DNA from 4 places in the Dechloromonas sp. TW-R-39-2 genome. Region 1 is predicted to be linked to each of the others. Evidence: predicted binding sites of a transcription regulator. Region 1 holds the regulator's gene; each other region holds the start of a gene.
The links. The regulator sigma-54, encoded in region 1, starts transcription at its own class of promoters, with help from an activator protein. The targets are predictions, from matches to a motif close to TGGCACGCTTNCTGCTNA.
Positions count from the first base shown of each region.

Region 2: a site for sigma-54 is predicted at 1,730-1,747, ahead of GBK02_RS02055 (TorF family putative porin). Genes of this name have one in related genera too.
Region 3: a site for sigma-54 is predicted at 1,987-2,004, ahead of GBK02_RS07090 (circularly permuted type 2 ATP-grasp protein). Genes of this name have one in related genera too.
Region 4: a site for sigma-54 is predicted at 1,811-1,828, ahead of GBK02_RS14845 (prepilin-type N-terminal cleavage/methylation domain-containing protein). Genes of this name have one in related genera too.

Region 1 is NZ_CP045202.1:310,338-313,754, reverse strand. Features, by position in the region: gene lptB (LPS export ABC transporter ATP-binding protein) at 1-477, shown strand, start outside; gene GBK02_RS01550 (RNA polymerase factor sigma-54) at 506-1,975, shown strand; gene hpf (ribosome hibernation-promoting factor, HPF/YfiA family) at 1,991-2,314, shown strand; gene ptsN (PTS IIA-like nitrogen regulatory protein PtsN) at 2,369-2,815, shown strand; gene hprK (HPr(Ser) kinase/phosphatase) at 2,825-3,417, shown strand, end outside.
Region 2 is NZ_CP045202.1:423,322-426,738, reverse strand. Features, by position in the region: gene GBK02_RS02065 (ammonium transporter) at 1-468, opposite strand, end outside; gene glnK (P-II family nitrogen regulator) at 479-817, opposite strand; gene GBK02_RS02055 (TorF family putative porin) at 903-1,673, opposite strand; gene GBK02_RS02050 (accessory factor UbiK family protein) at 1,917-2,159, shown strand; gene GBK02_RS02045 (YifB family Mg chelatase-like AAA ATPase) at 2,165-3,417, shown strand, end outside.
Region 3 is NZ_CP045202.1:1,477,021-1,480,437, forward strand. Features, by position in the region: gene GBK02_RS07080 (CobD/CbiB family protein) at 1-632, shown strand, start outside; gene GBK02_RS07085 (acetyl-CoA C-acyltransferase family protein) at 656-1,837, shown strand; gene GBK02_RS07090 (circularly permuted type 2 ATP-grasp protein) at 2,041-3,417, shown strand, end outside.
Region 4 is NZ_CP045202.1:3,068,778-3,072,194, reverse strand. Features, by position in the region: gene GBK02_RS14855 (cyclic nucleotide-binding domain-containing protein) at 1-42, shown strand, start outside; gene GBK02_RS14850 (HD family phosphohydrolase) at 86-1,672, shown strand; gene GBK02_RS14845 (prepilin-type N-terminal cleavage/methylation domain-containing protein) at 1,877-2,281, shown strand; gene GBK02_RS14840 (PglL family O-oligosaccharyltransferase) at 2,398-3,417, shown strand, end outside.

The DNA of each region.
Region 1 (3,417 bases):
TTGCCGCAGGAAGCCTCGGTCTTTCGCAAGCTGAACGTCGAGGAAAACATTCGTGCCGTGCTGGAACTGCTCGATCTGCCCGAGAAAGAGTTGAATGACCGACTGGAGGGTTTGCTCGGCGAACTGCATATCGGCCATGTCCGTCACGTCAATGCTGCAGCGCTTTCCGGCGGCGAGCGCCGGCGTGTCGAAATTGCCCGGGCCCTGGCAACCAGCCCGCGCTTCATCCTGCTGGATGAGCCGTTTGCCGGGGTCGACCCGATTGCGGTACTTGAAATCCAGAAAATCATCCGTTTCCTCAAGGAGCGGGGCATCGGGGTACTGATCACCGATCACAACGTGCGTGAAACCCTGGGTATTTGCGATCACGCCTACATTATCAGTGCGGGGCGCGTTCTGGCCGCTGGCCGTCCGGATGAAATCGTTGATAATGAAAGTGTGCGCAAGGTTTACCTTGGCGAGCATTTCAAGCTCTGACCGATAAGCAGCGTCCCTACCCCATTCGATGAAACCGGCACTTCAACTCAAGCTTTCCCAGCATCTGGCCCTGACGCCACAGTTGCAGCAATCGATCAAGTTGCTGCAACTATCGACGATCGAGATGCAGCAGGAAATCGAGCGCTATCTGCTTGAGAATCCGATGCTTGAACGGGATGATGACGCCGGAACGGAGTCTTATTCTTCGGCTCAGCAATTCGATGCGCCGAAGAGCGATGAGGGTGAGCGCGAACAGCGGGCTGAGCGCGACGAACGGGATGCGCGTGAAGAGCGCGAGCAGGATATTCCGAGTGCGCCATCCGACGTCGATGACGATCGCTGGTCATCCGATGCCGGTACCTATACCGGGGCAGGTCGCGATGAAGACGATGACAGCGACAGCCACGACATCCATGCCGCAACAACCAGTTTGCGCGATCACCTCGGCTGGCAATTGGGCATGACCCAGTTGTCGGACCGGGATCGCAGCCTGGTGCGTTTCCTGATCGAAGCGCTTGATGATGATGGCTATCTCTCGGCGCCTCTCGACGAGTTATGGGAAACCCTGCCGCCCGAGTATGAAATCGAGCTGGAGGAACTGGAAATTGCGCTCCGCCATATCCAGAGCTTTGATCCGACAGGTATCGGTGCGCGTGGGCCGAAAGAATGCCTCGCCCTGCAGCTGAAGGTTTTGCCGGAAACTTCGGTGCGCAACCTGGCGCTGACCATTGTCGAGCAACACCTTGAATTACTCGCCGCCCGCGACTTTGCCAAAATCCGTCGTCTGACGGATTGCGAAGATCCCGCCCTGAAAGCGGCACACAGTTTGATCGTCAGCCTTGATCCTCGCCCGGGCGCACGTTTCGCAGCCATTGAAGCACGCTATATCACCCCGGATGTGATGGTTCGCAAGCTCAAGGGAAAGTGGACCGCCTATATCAATCCGGATGCCTATCCGCGTTTGCGGATCAATCGGTTGTACGCTGAAATCCTGTCACGCCAGCGTCGTGGAAACGGCAACATGACCGGCCAGCTACAGGAAGCACGCTGGCTGATCAAGAATGTTCAGCAACGGTTTGAAACGATTCACCGCGTCACCCAGGCGATCGTCGATCGTCAGCGCCAGTTTTTCGAGCATGGCGAAGTGGCGATGCGTCCGCTCGTGTTGCGCGAGATTGCCGATATTCTCGGTTTGCACGAGTCGACCGTGTCACGCGTTACCAGCCAGAAATACATGGCCACGCCGCGCGGTATCTTTGAATTGAAATACTTTTTTGGCAGTCACGTTGCCACCGATACCGGTGGTGCGTGTTCTGCAACGGCCATCCGGGCACTGATCAAACAACTGATCGGCGCAGAAGATGGCAAGAAGCCCTTGTCGGATAGCCAATTATCCGAAATACTAGGCCAGCAGGGAATCGTTGTAGCCCGACGCACAGTAGCCAAATACCGTGAATCGCTTAACATCCCGCCGGTCAATTTACGCAAGACCCTGTAGAGAGAGGAGAAAAGCATGAATCTGCAGATCACTGGTCACCATATCGACGTTACCCCTGCTTTGCGCGAGTACGTTGAAAACAAACTTGACCCTGTTGTTCGCCATTTCGATAAAGTCACCGGCGTTAACGTGATTTTGTCTGTCGAGAAGCTCAAGCAGAAAGCAGAAGTGACCGTCCACGTTCCGGGCAAGGACATGCATGTCGAAGAGTCCGGTGACGATCTCTACGCAGCGATTGACTCCATGTTTGACAAGCTTGATCGCCAGGTCCAGAAATACAAGCAAAAAGTTCAGGATCACCATCGCGGTGAAAAGCCTGTCATTCTCGCGGCAGAATAATTGCCGTTCGGCCGCAGCCACCGCGCTGCGGCCCATGCATCACTGAATTTTCCTATGAACCCCTTAGCCAATATTCTGTCAGCCACACAGGTCCTTCTTGATCTTGAGGCAGGCAGCAAAAAGCGGGTCTTCGAACAGGCCGGCATGCTTTTCGAGAGTCATCTCGGGCTTGCCCGTGCAGTTGTCTTCGAAAGCCTCTTTGCCCGTGAAAAACTGGGTTCGACCGGTCTTGGGCAAGGTATTGCCATTCCGCATGGTCGGATCAAGGGCCTCAAGCAGGCTGCCGGTGCTTTCTTGCGTCTGGCAACGCCCGTACCGTTCGACTCGCCGGATGGGCGTCCGGTCAATCTCCTGTTCGTGCTGCTGGTTCCAGAACAGGCGACAGAACAACATCTCCAGATTCTTTCCGAATTGGCCCAGCGCTTTGCCGAAAAGCCCTTCCGGGAAGCCTTGCTTGCGGCAACCGACCCTGCCGCTGTGGTTACCCTGTTTCAGGTCTGAGCCAATTTCGTGCGCCACATCAGCCTGACCCAGCTCTACGAAGATAATCGGGAAAAGCTGCTGCTTAGCTGGATGATGGCGCAGCAGGCCGAACGCAACATCGAGATCAAGTTGTCGAACAACTATGGTGCCGATGTGGTTGGGCACATCAACATCATTCACCCCGAACGACTGCAGGTCATGGGACAGGCCGAATATGACTGGGCTTTCCGGATCGGAGAGCGTCGGTTCGCGCAGATGTTTCTCGACCTGCTTGCGGCCCTGCCACCAGCAGTTATCGTTGCCGATGGTCTGACGCCGCCGGATATCCTGATCGATGCCTGCAAGCAGACGAATACGCCGCTACTTTTGTCCCCCAAGCCCTGCTCGGCAGTGATTGATCTGTTGCGCATTTACCTGTCTGCCCGACTGGCTGATACGGTCAATCTGCACGGTGTATTCATGGATGTGCTGGGCATGGGCGTGCTGATCACCGGCGATTCCGGGGTTGGCAAATCAGAACTGGCGCTTGAGCTCATTTCGCGTGGCCACGGTCTGGTCGCCGACGATGTAGTCGAAATGGCCCGTATTGCACCGACCACGATAGAAGGACGCTGCCCCGG
Region 2 (3,417 bases), 110 kb from region 1:
AACGCCCTTGGAGAAGGTTGCGCCCACCGATTCGACAGTCACACCCTTGAGGAAGAGCTTGTCGAGCACGCCGAAGAACTCGTTGCCTTCGGTGAATGCGGCGGAGTAGCCGTAGATCACCCAGAGAACGGAAATCAGCGAGAAGGTGACGAACACCTGCATCAGCACCGACAACATGTTCTTGGTGCGCACCAGGCCACCGTAGAACAGGGCCAAACCCGGAATCGACATCAGAATGACCAGTGCAGCACTGACCATGACCCAGGCGTTATCACCCTTGTTGGGGACCAAGGGTGCAGCTGCCGGAGCAGCAACCGGGGTAGCTGCGGCTGGCGCAGCTGCAGCGACAGCCGCGGGGGCTGCAACGGCGGCGGCAACCGGGGTCGCTGCTTCCTTTTCTTCAGCCCAGGCCGGTGCGCCGAAGGTAACGGCACCGACCAGAGCAAGCAATGCAAATAGGCGTTTCATGGTTTGCTCCTTAAAGGGCATCGGTACCGGTTTCGCCGGTCCGGATACGAACAACCTGCTCAACGTCGAAGACAAAAATCTTGCCGTCACCGATCTTGCCGGTGCTGGCCGATTTTTCGATCGCTTCGATCACCTGATCCAGCTGCTCGCTCTTCACGGCAGCCTCGATTTTCACTTTCGGCAGGAAATCGACGACATATTCAGCGCCCCGATACAGTTCGGTATGCCCTTTTTGCCGGCCGAAACCCTTCACTTCAGTGACGGTGATGCCCTGCACGCCAATGGCAGACAGTGCTTCACGCACTTCGTCAAGCTTGAATGGCTTGATGATGGCGGTTACGAATTTCATGAATAATTCCCCAGTAGATTGTTAGCTTGTTTTCCACCGCCGGTGCCGGCCGGGTCACCCACGGTGGAAAAAGGCTTAAGTCAAATTAAAAAGTTTTGGTGAAAGACGCTGCCAGAACGCCCTTGGATGCATCCTTGGTTGCCCAGTTGTAGGCTTCACCGGATTTGCCCTTGGCCGTGGTATCGGTATAAGCCAGACCCACGACACCGAAGCCAACATCCTTGGTAGCGCCCAGCTTCCAGTCGGTGTAGGAAGCAGCACCGTAGTTCTTGATGTTCTGACGACCGAGGTGAGCGATCAGGTTGAACGTTTCATCAACCGGGTAGGTCACCGTCAGGTCGGTGTAGTTGGAACCTTGCGTCTTCGCATCGGCCGCAGTACCACCCCAGTTGAAAATGCTGTTGGAAACAACGTGGTTGTACTTCAGGCTGACGATCTTCCAGCTACCACCGATATAGGCTTCGGTCGTGTTTGCCGTCACGCCGGCGGCACCCTGAAACTGGCCTGGGTAGAAGTAACGAATAGCACCGACGTCATAACCGAAATCACCGATGGCACCCTTGTAGCCGCCGTAAAGGTCGAGCTCGACACGGTTACCCTTCTGAACCTGGAGGTCCTTGCGGTCGGTCCATTCAATCGAAGAACCCCAGGCGCCGATATACAGGCCGCTCGAATGGGCATAGTCGACACCGGCTTGCAGGGCTGGCTGGTGCTGGCTCTGGCTGATACCGCGGAAAACGTAGTCGGAAACGACGCCAACATTGGCGGTCAGGGCCGGAGCCGGGGCAGCATCTTCGGCGAAGGCCGGAACAGCAAAGGCACTAACCAGAGCCAGGGCAATCAGTGATTTCTTCATGGTTTCTCTCCTGCAAGCAAAATAAAATAAACAAAAATGTTTTATGCAGCTCAACAGTAGCAGGAGGCGTGCCAGCCTCATTTTTGATCAAAATCAAAGGATCTCCCTGCGATTACGGCTCCCAACCGAAAACAGACGCACCAATCGAGTGCGTAGACTTTATTGCCCGCACCACCGACGAGCGGCCATCCTGAAAAGTGACTTACGCCGCTGTGTTACACTGGCCGATCACGGAGGAACCTCATGCTCGACCCCAAAACCATGGAAGAAATCGGCGCCAAGATGAGCGCCCTGCTGGCCAGCTCACCCGCCAAGGACATCGAAAGAAACGCCAAGGCCGTCATGAGCGGCATGTTTTCCAAGCTTGATCTGGTCACCCGCGAAGAGTTTGATATTCAGGCTCAGGTGCTGGCCCGCACTCGCGAGAAGCTCAAGCAACTCGAAGCCCGTGTCGAGGCCCTGGAAAAAGCCCGCTCGGGCGAGTAATCCACATGGCGCTAGCCGTCGCTCACAGCCGAGGGCTTGACGGTCTCAACGCCCCACCGGTCATCGTCGAGGTTCATCTGGCCAGTGGCCTGCCCAGTTTTGCATTGGTCGGCCTGCCGGATACCGAAGTCAAGGAAGCGCGCGACCGCGTGCGCGCTGCCATCGTCAATTCCGGCTTTGAATTCCCGAGCAAGCGCATCACGGTCAACCTTGCCCCGGCCGATTTACCAAAAGAGTCGGGCCGTTTCGATCTGCCAATCGCTCTCGGCATCCTTGCTGCCAGCGGCCAGATTCCGGCCCGCGCACTGGCTGATTACGAATTTGCCGGCGAGTTGTCTCTTTCCGGGGAATTACGTCCGGTTCGCGGCGCACTGGCCATGGCACTCCAGACAGGCCAGGGCAAGGCCTTCATCCTGCCCGAAAGCAGCGCTCACGAAGCCGCCCTGACCGGGAGCGATCATATTTTTGCCGCCCGCTCCCTGCTTCAAGTCTGCGCACATCTGGGCGGCCAGCAGGCTTTACCCCGAGCTGTCGCGGTCGACGACAGAAAAGCGCCGGTTTTCCCCGACTTGAATGAAGTGCGCGGTCAGACACAAGCCAAACGTGTGCTGGAAATCGCTGCCGCTGGAAATCACTCGCTGCTGATGATCGGTCCGCCTGGCTCAGGAAAGTCGATGCTGGCGGCCCGCCTGCCCGGCCTGATGCCAGCCCTCGATCCCGATGCGGCACGCAGTTCGGCGGCCGTGCTGTCCCTCACCGGCCTGTTCCGACCGGAAAACTTCGGCGTCCGACCCTATCGCCAGCCTCATCACACAGCATCTGCCGTCGCGCTGGTTGGCGGCGGCAATCCGCCCCGCCCAGGCGAAATCAGCCTGGCACATCAGGGCGTGCTTTTTCTCGATGAACTGGTCGAATTTGATCGCAAGGTCCTTGAAACCCTGCGCGAACCGCTGGAGTCCGGCCGTGTGCACATTGCCCGTGCCGCCCGGCATGCTGAATTTCCTGCCGAGTTTCAGCTGATTGGGGCGATGAATCCGTGCCCATGCGGCTTTCACGGTGACAGCCAGGGAAAATGCCGGTGCACTCCCGACCAGATCGCCCGTTACCGCGGCAAGCTTTCCGGCCCGTTTCTTGACCGCATCGATCTGCTTATTGAAGTTCCCGCCCTGCCAGCCGACACGCTGGCCGAACAAGCCGCAGGAGAAGCATCGGCGACGGTTCGGGCACGCGTCGAAACAGCGCAGGCCCGACAACGGGC
Region 3 (3,417 bases), 1.2 Mb from region 1:
ACACTGAAATCCAGCTTGCTTTGCGGCTGGGGGAGCTTGAGCGGGCGCGTAGCCTGCTCGCCCAGTGGCAGGGGCGCTCGGCGGAGGGGCTTGGCTCGGAGGATATTACCCGATTGTCGATCGAGGGCGCATTGGCTGCTTCGCATCGCCACGTTTTTGCCGTGCTGCTCTGGTTTGTCTTGCTGCCAGGCCCGTGTGGAGCGGTTCTTTACCGTATCTCCGCCATCGTTTATGTCCAGTGGAAGAAGAACCATCTAGTCGAAGGGAATGATTTCTCCGTGTTCTCGCGACAGGTTTTCGGTATGATCGAGTGGTTGCCCGTTCGCGCAACTGCCGCAGCCTTCGCCATTGTGGGCGATTTTGAGGATGCCGCTTATTGCTGGCGTACTCAGGCGGGGCAGTGGCCGGATCGTGATCTCGGTATCGTTCTGGCCGCCGGTGCAGGTGCGCTCGGTGTGCAGCTTGGCCGGCCAGTGGTCGATGACAGCGAGGTTTCCGACCGTGCCGAACTTGGTCTGGGTGATCCGGCCGATGTGGATTTCATGCAAAGTGCCGTCGGTCTCGTCTGGCGAGCCACGGTGCTGTGGATGTTGTTGCTGTTTTTGTTGGGGCTTGCCAGTCTGGTGGGCTGAATAATTCTTTTCAGGAGGTTTACATGAGCAGAGATGTTGTCGTTCTGAGTGCAGTTCGTTCCCCGATTGGTTCTTTTGGTGGTTCCCTGGCTGATTTCGAATCGACCGAACTGGCCGGTATCGTCATGAAGGAAGCGGTTGCCCGTTCCAACGTTGATCCGCAGCAAATCAATTATGTAACTGTTGGCACGACGATGCCGACCGACTCCCGTTACGCTTACGTTTCGCGCGTTGCCTCCATCCAGGCTGGCCTGTCGATGGACTCCGTCGCCATGCAGGTTTCCCGCCTGTGCGCTTCCGGCCTGCAAGGCATTGTCACCACCGCCCAGAACGTCATGCTGGGTGATGCCGACTACGGTATCGGCGGTGGCGTTGAAGTCATGTCCAAGGCCGCCTACCTGATGCCGGCACTGCGTTCCGGTGCACGCATGGGTGACACCAAGGCAGTTGACTCGATGGTTGCCGTGTTGACCGACCCGTTCGGCGTCGGCCACATGGGTATCACGGCTGAAAATCTGGCTGCCAAGCACGGTATTACCCGTGAAGCCCAGGATGCTTTCGCTGTCGAATCGCAGCGTCGTGCTGCCGCCGCCATTGCTGCCGGCCACTTCAAGTCGCAGATCGTTCCTATCGTCAAGCAGACCCGCAAGGGCGACGTGGTGTTCGACACCGACGAATACGTCAAGGCCGGTACCACGCTGGAATCCCTGGCCAAGATGAAGCCGGCTTTCAAGAAGGACGGTACGGTTACTGCCGGTAACGCTTCCGGTATCAACGACGGCGCTGCCTTCTTCGTGCTGGCTGCTGCTGACGTGGCTGCCAAGGCTGGCCAGAAGGCCATGGCCCGTATCGCTTCCTACGCTGTTGCCGGCGTGCCGAACGATGTGATGGGCGAAGGTCCGGTTCCGGCCACCAAGCTGGCGCTGAAAAAGGCTGGCCTGACGCTCGACCAGATGGATGTCATCGAGTCGAACGAAGCTTTCGCTGCCCAGGCTCTGTCTGTTTCCAAGCTGCTCGGCCTCGATCCTGCCAAGACGAACCCGAACGGCGGCGCTATCGCTCTCGGTCACCCGGTTGGCTGTTCCGGTGCCTTCATCGCCACCAAGGCGCTGTACGAACTGGAACGCGTTGGCGGCAAGTACGCACTGGTCACGATGTGTATCGGTGGTGGTCAAGGTATCGCGGTTATTTTCGAACGCGCCTGATCGCTCCTGCAAGCTGCTTTACCCAAAACCCGCCGGAGCGATCCGGCGGGTTTTTTATTTGCACCAGTTTGATCTGTGCGCGCACTGCCATGGGGCATCAGTCTCCGGCTTTGAATTCTAATATATTGATTTGTCGATGTTTTTGACAGTGGCATGGAACCTGCTGAATCCCTGATGAGAGCATCCTCAGCGAAGAGTCCACTATGAACTTCTACAACGAAATGATCGACGCCAACGGCGGCGTACGAGCCCATTACCAAGGGTACGATGAATGGCTCAAGGCGACGCCGCCAGAGCGTATTGCCCGGAAGAGGGCGGAGGCGGACCTGGCTTTTCACCGGGTCGGCATTACTTTCGCGGTCTACGGTGAAGAAGCCGGTAAAGAGCGGCTGATTCCTTTCGACATCATTCCGCGCATCATTCCATCGGCTGAATGGAAGGCCATGCAGGCAGGCCTGCGCCAGCGGGTCAAGGCGCTGAACATGTTCCTGCACGATATCTATCATGATCAGGAAATCCTCAAGGCGGGCAAGATTCCTGCCGAGCAGATCCTGAACAATGCCCAGTATCGCCCGATCATGAAGGGCGTCGATGTGCCGGGTGGGGTGTATGCCCACATTGCCGGCGTCGATATCGTCCGGGCCGGCGCCGGTGAGTTTTACGTGCTCGAAGACAATCTGCGCGTTCCCTCCGGTGTTTCCTACATGCTGGAAGACCGCAAGATGATGATGCGCCTCTTCCCCGAGTTGTTTGCCAAACACAAGGTGGCGCCGGTTCAGCATTATCCGGACCTGTTGCTGGAGAAGCTGCGTGCCGTGGCGCCGAATGGCGTGAGTGACCCGACGGTTGTCGTGCTGACGCCTGGCGCCTACAACAGCGCCTATTTCGAGCACACTTTCCTGGCCCAGCAGATGGGTGTCGAACTGGTCGAAGGGCGCGACCTCTTCGTCAAGGATGAAGTCGTCTACATGCAGACGACGCAAGGTCCGCAGCGCGTCGATGTGATCTATCGCCGGATTGACGATGACTTCCTCGATCCGCTTGTTTTTCGGGCCGATTCCGCTCTTGGCGTGCCTGGCATCCTGCGCGCCTACCAGGCCGGCAATGTGACGCTGGCCAATGCCATCGGGACCGGTGTGGCTGACGACAAGTCGATCTACCCCTATGTGCCGGAGATGATCCGCTTCTACCTCGGTGAAGAGCCGACGCTGAACAATGTGCCGACCTATATGTGCCGCAAGCCGGATGAGTTGTCTTATGTGCTGGCCAATCTGCCCAAGCTGGTCGTCAAGGAAGTGCATGGTGCCGGTGGTTACGGCATGCTGGTCGGTCCGGCCGCAAGCAAGGATGAAATCGAGCGTTTCCGCCAGTTGCTGATCGCCAAACCGGATGGCTACATTGCCCAGCCGACGCTGGCCCTGTCCAACTGCCCGACGTTCGTCGAGTCGGGAATTGCCCCGCGCCATCTCGACCTGCGCCCCTTCGTACTGTCTTCCGGCCAGTGCGTGAACATGGTGCCGGGCGGCTTGACGCGCGTTGCGCTGACCGAGGGCTCCCTCGTCGTCAATTCATCTCAGGGT
Region 4 (3,417 bases), 700 kb from region 1:
GCTTTCTGGTTGCAGGATGGCTTGCTCGGGAGCGGCGCATGAGTGCCGCAAAGAACCGGCTGTCAGCAGCCAATCGGGGGTAGTCATGGAAACCATTCAGGATCTTTTTCGCCGGCTTGAACAGCTCAACGATATCGGGGCATCGCTTTCAAATGAACGCGATATCAACCTGTTGCTTGAGAAAATCCTCCTCGCCGCGAAGGCCATTACCCGCGCCGATGGCGGTACGCTTTATCTGCTGGCAGAGGATGGCCAGTCGCTGCATTTCGAAATTGTCCGGACCGATTCTCTGAATATTGCCTTCGGCGGCAGTAGCGGCCAATCGACCTCCGGCAAGTTTCCCGATTTGCCGCTCTACAACCCGGATGGCTCACCGAACAACACCCTGGTTGCGGCGTATGCCGCGCTTCACGGTAAAACGGTGAATATTTCCGATGCCTATGCCGCACAAGGCTTCGATTTTTCGGGAACGCGCAAATTCGACGAGCGCACCGGCTATCGCTCGCAATCCTTTCTCACCGTGCCGATGAAAAACCACGAAGGTGAAATCATCGGCGTGCTGCAACTGATCAATGCACTGAAGACGGGCAGTGGCGAGGTGACCGAGTTTTCGCAGGCCGACCAGCGGCTGGCCGAGTCGCTGGCCTCGCAGGCAGCGATTGCGCTGACCAATCGCCAGTTGGTCGAGCAACTGGAAACGCTGTTCGAATCATTCATCAAGCTGATCAATCTGGCCATCGACGAAAAATCGGCCCACACCGGCGGTCACTGCCAGCGCGTTCCCGAACTGACCATGCTGCTGGCCGATGCGGTCGATGCGACGATGGAAGGCCCGCTTGCCGACTTCAAGCTGACCGACAAGGACAGGTACGAGCTGCGCATCGCGGCGCTGATGCATGATTGCGGCAAGGTGACGACGCCGGTTCATGTCGTCGACAAGGCGACCAAGCTGCAAACGATCTATGACCGGATCGATCTGATCGATACGCGTTTCGAGATCGTCAAGCGCGATGCCGAAATCCGCAAATGGCGTCAGATCGCGGGCGGCCAGGAGGCGGCTGAAGCCGAGCGTGCCTTGCTCGATTTTTGCCGCGAATGCGATGTCGACCGCGACTTTTTGCGCCAGGCCAATATCGGTGGCGAGCGAATGAGTGACGAGGCGATCGAACGGGTCAAGGCGATGGCCGGCAAGTACCGGTGGACCAATCCGGCGGGCGTCGAAACTGATTTCCTGTCAGCCGACGAACTCGACAACCTGACCATTCGCGCCGGCACGCTGACCCAGAATGAGCGTGAAATCATCAACCACCACATCGTCGCGACGATCCGCATGCTGGAACAACTGCCCTGGCCGAAACATCTGCGCAATGTGCCGGAATACGCCGGCGGCCACCACGAGCGGATGGATGGCAAAGGCTACCCGAAAGGGCTGAAGCGTGACGAAATGAGCTGGCAGGCCCGGATGATGGGCATTTCTGATATTTTCGAAGCGTTGACCGCGAAAGACCGCCCCTACAAGGAAGCCATGAAACTCACCCAGGCACTGGGCATCATGGAAAACTTCAAGAAAGGCGGCCATATCGACCCGGACCTGTTCGATGTCTTTGTCCAGGGCGAGGTGTTCAGGAAGTATGCCGCCAGCTATCTCTTGGCGGAGCAGGTGGATTGCTGAAAACTGCCTGAAAAGGTTGTGCTGATGTGACGTTTTTTGTCAGGTGCCAGACTTCGGTTCACGCTTTTGTTTTTTTGTTTTCTTCCAGTTGCTTGAAAATAAAGCCATTTTGTTTTTTGTGGCTCAGTATTTTTGCCCTGGCATGGAAAGTGATTAAGGTTTAGCAGCGGTTTTTCCCGCCTTTTGCAAACAAAGGAGATTCAAATGAAGCGTGTTCAACAAGGTTTTACCCTGATCGAACTGATGATCGTTGTCGCCATTATCGGTATCTTGGCGGCCGTCGCTCTGCCGGCTTACCAGGATTACACCAATCGAGCCAAAGCATCTGAAGTTATTTTGGCAGCAAGTGGCGCACGTACCTGTGTAACCGAAGGTGTATCTACCAATGGAGCGAGTTTGTTGGATCAGTGTGCCACAGGTTTTGTTGCAACGAAATATGCTAAAACTTTGACTGTTAATGCAACGACAGGTGCGATTCAAGTTAAGGGATTTATTCTTGCAGCGGATGACACAACCATCAACCTGACTCCAACAATTTCTGGTAATGCAATTACAGGCTGGGGCTGTACGGGAACTCCATCCAAATGGATGCCAGCTTCCTGCAAGTGAGCCTCACGTGATTTAATATATTTTGATATTAATAACTTTAAAAAGGGAGCAGGAATGCTCCCTTTTTGTTTGGAAAAATTTAAGAGCTCGGGATCATTTTGATTAGCAGACTTTGGTTGGTTGTTTCTGCATTGGCATTTTCATTGACATGGCTAATGCCAAATCATGTTTTGCCATGGTTGAGCTTTCATAGTGACGCGTGGGCATCCATTGTATTGGTTGCTGTCGCTGGGTATGTGTTTTATAAAAATAACTCGCCATTTCCATTGGCTTTGCCTGTTTTATTCTTTGTGTTATTGGCCTTTGTTCCTATTGGCCAGTATTTGATTGGGACCATTTATCATTTCGGCTCGGCGTGGATTAACTTTGCGTATTTGCTCGGTTTGCTCTGCTCGATAGTTCTGGGTTTTGTCTGGGTTCGGCAGGGTGGGGATCAGTGTCTTAATTTTCTGTTTTTGGCGATTGGGTTTGCGGCGCTAATATCCACATCAATGCAGTTGTTGCAATGGTTGGATGGTGATACGTATCGCCCATGGCTTTTGCGAGCCTCTGGTCGATACTACGCGAATATGGCGCAGCCTAATCAATTGGCTTCTCTCCTATTGCTGGGAGTGGTTGCTTGTTCGTGGGGCTGGGCGAAGAAAGTGCTTAACCCTATTGTTGCTGTTATTTTGTGTTGCTATTTGTTCTTGGGGGTGGCTTTAACCGAGTCGCGCTCTGCTTGGCTTGGATTCTTGCTGTTGCTCTTTTGTACATGCTATTTTCGAACATTGGTGGGCCGGCAGTATCTTCAAATGGCTTGTTTTTTGGCTGTTGTTTTTTTTACAGGAATATTTTTGTTTTCCGTCGCAGACTCTGTCGGAGCGGGCGGAGTCGGTGAGCATCGCGACCTTTATGAGAGTTCGCGTTTGGTTGCATGGAAAATGCTGCTTGAAGCGAGTCTTAAGCAGCCGTTCTTTGGTGTGGGGTGGGGGCAACTGGCAGAGGCAAGTTTTTTGGTGATGGATGCCTATCCTCCGTTAGGCGTTTGGTTTACAAGTGCCCATAATTTGGTGATTGACATCATTCTTTGGAATGGTTTAGGACTGGGCTTTATTTTTTTGTTTTTTTTGCTATGTTTTGGCTGGAGTGCATTT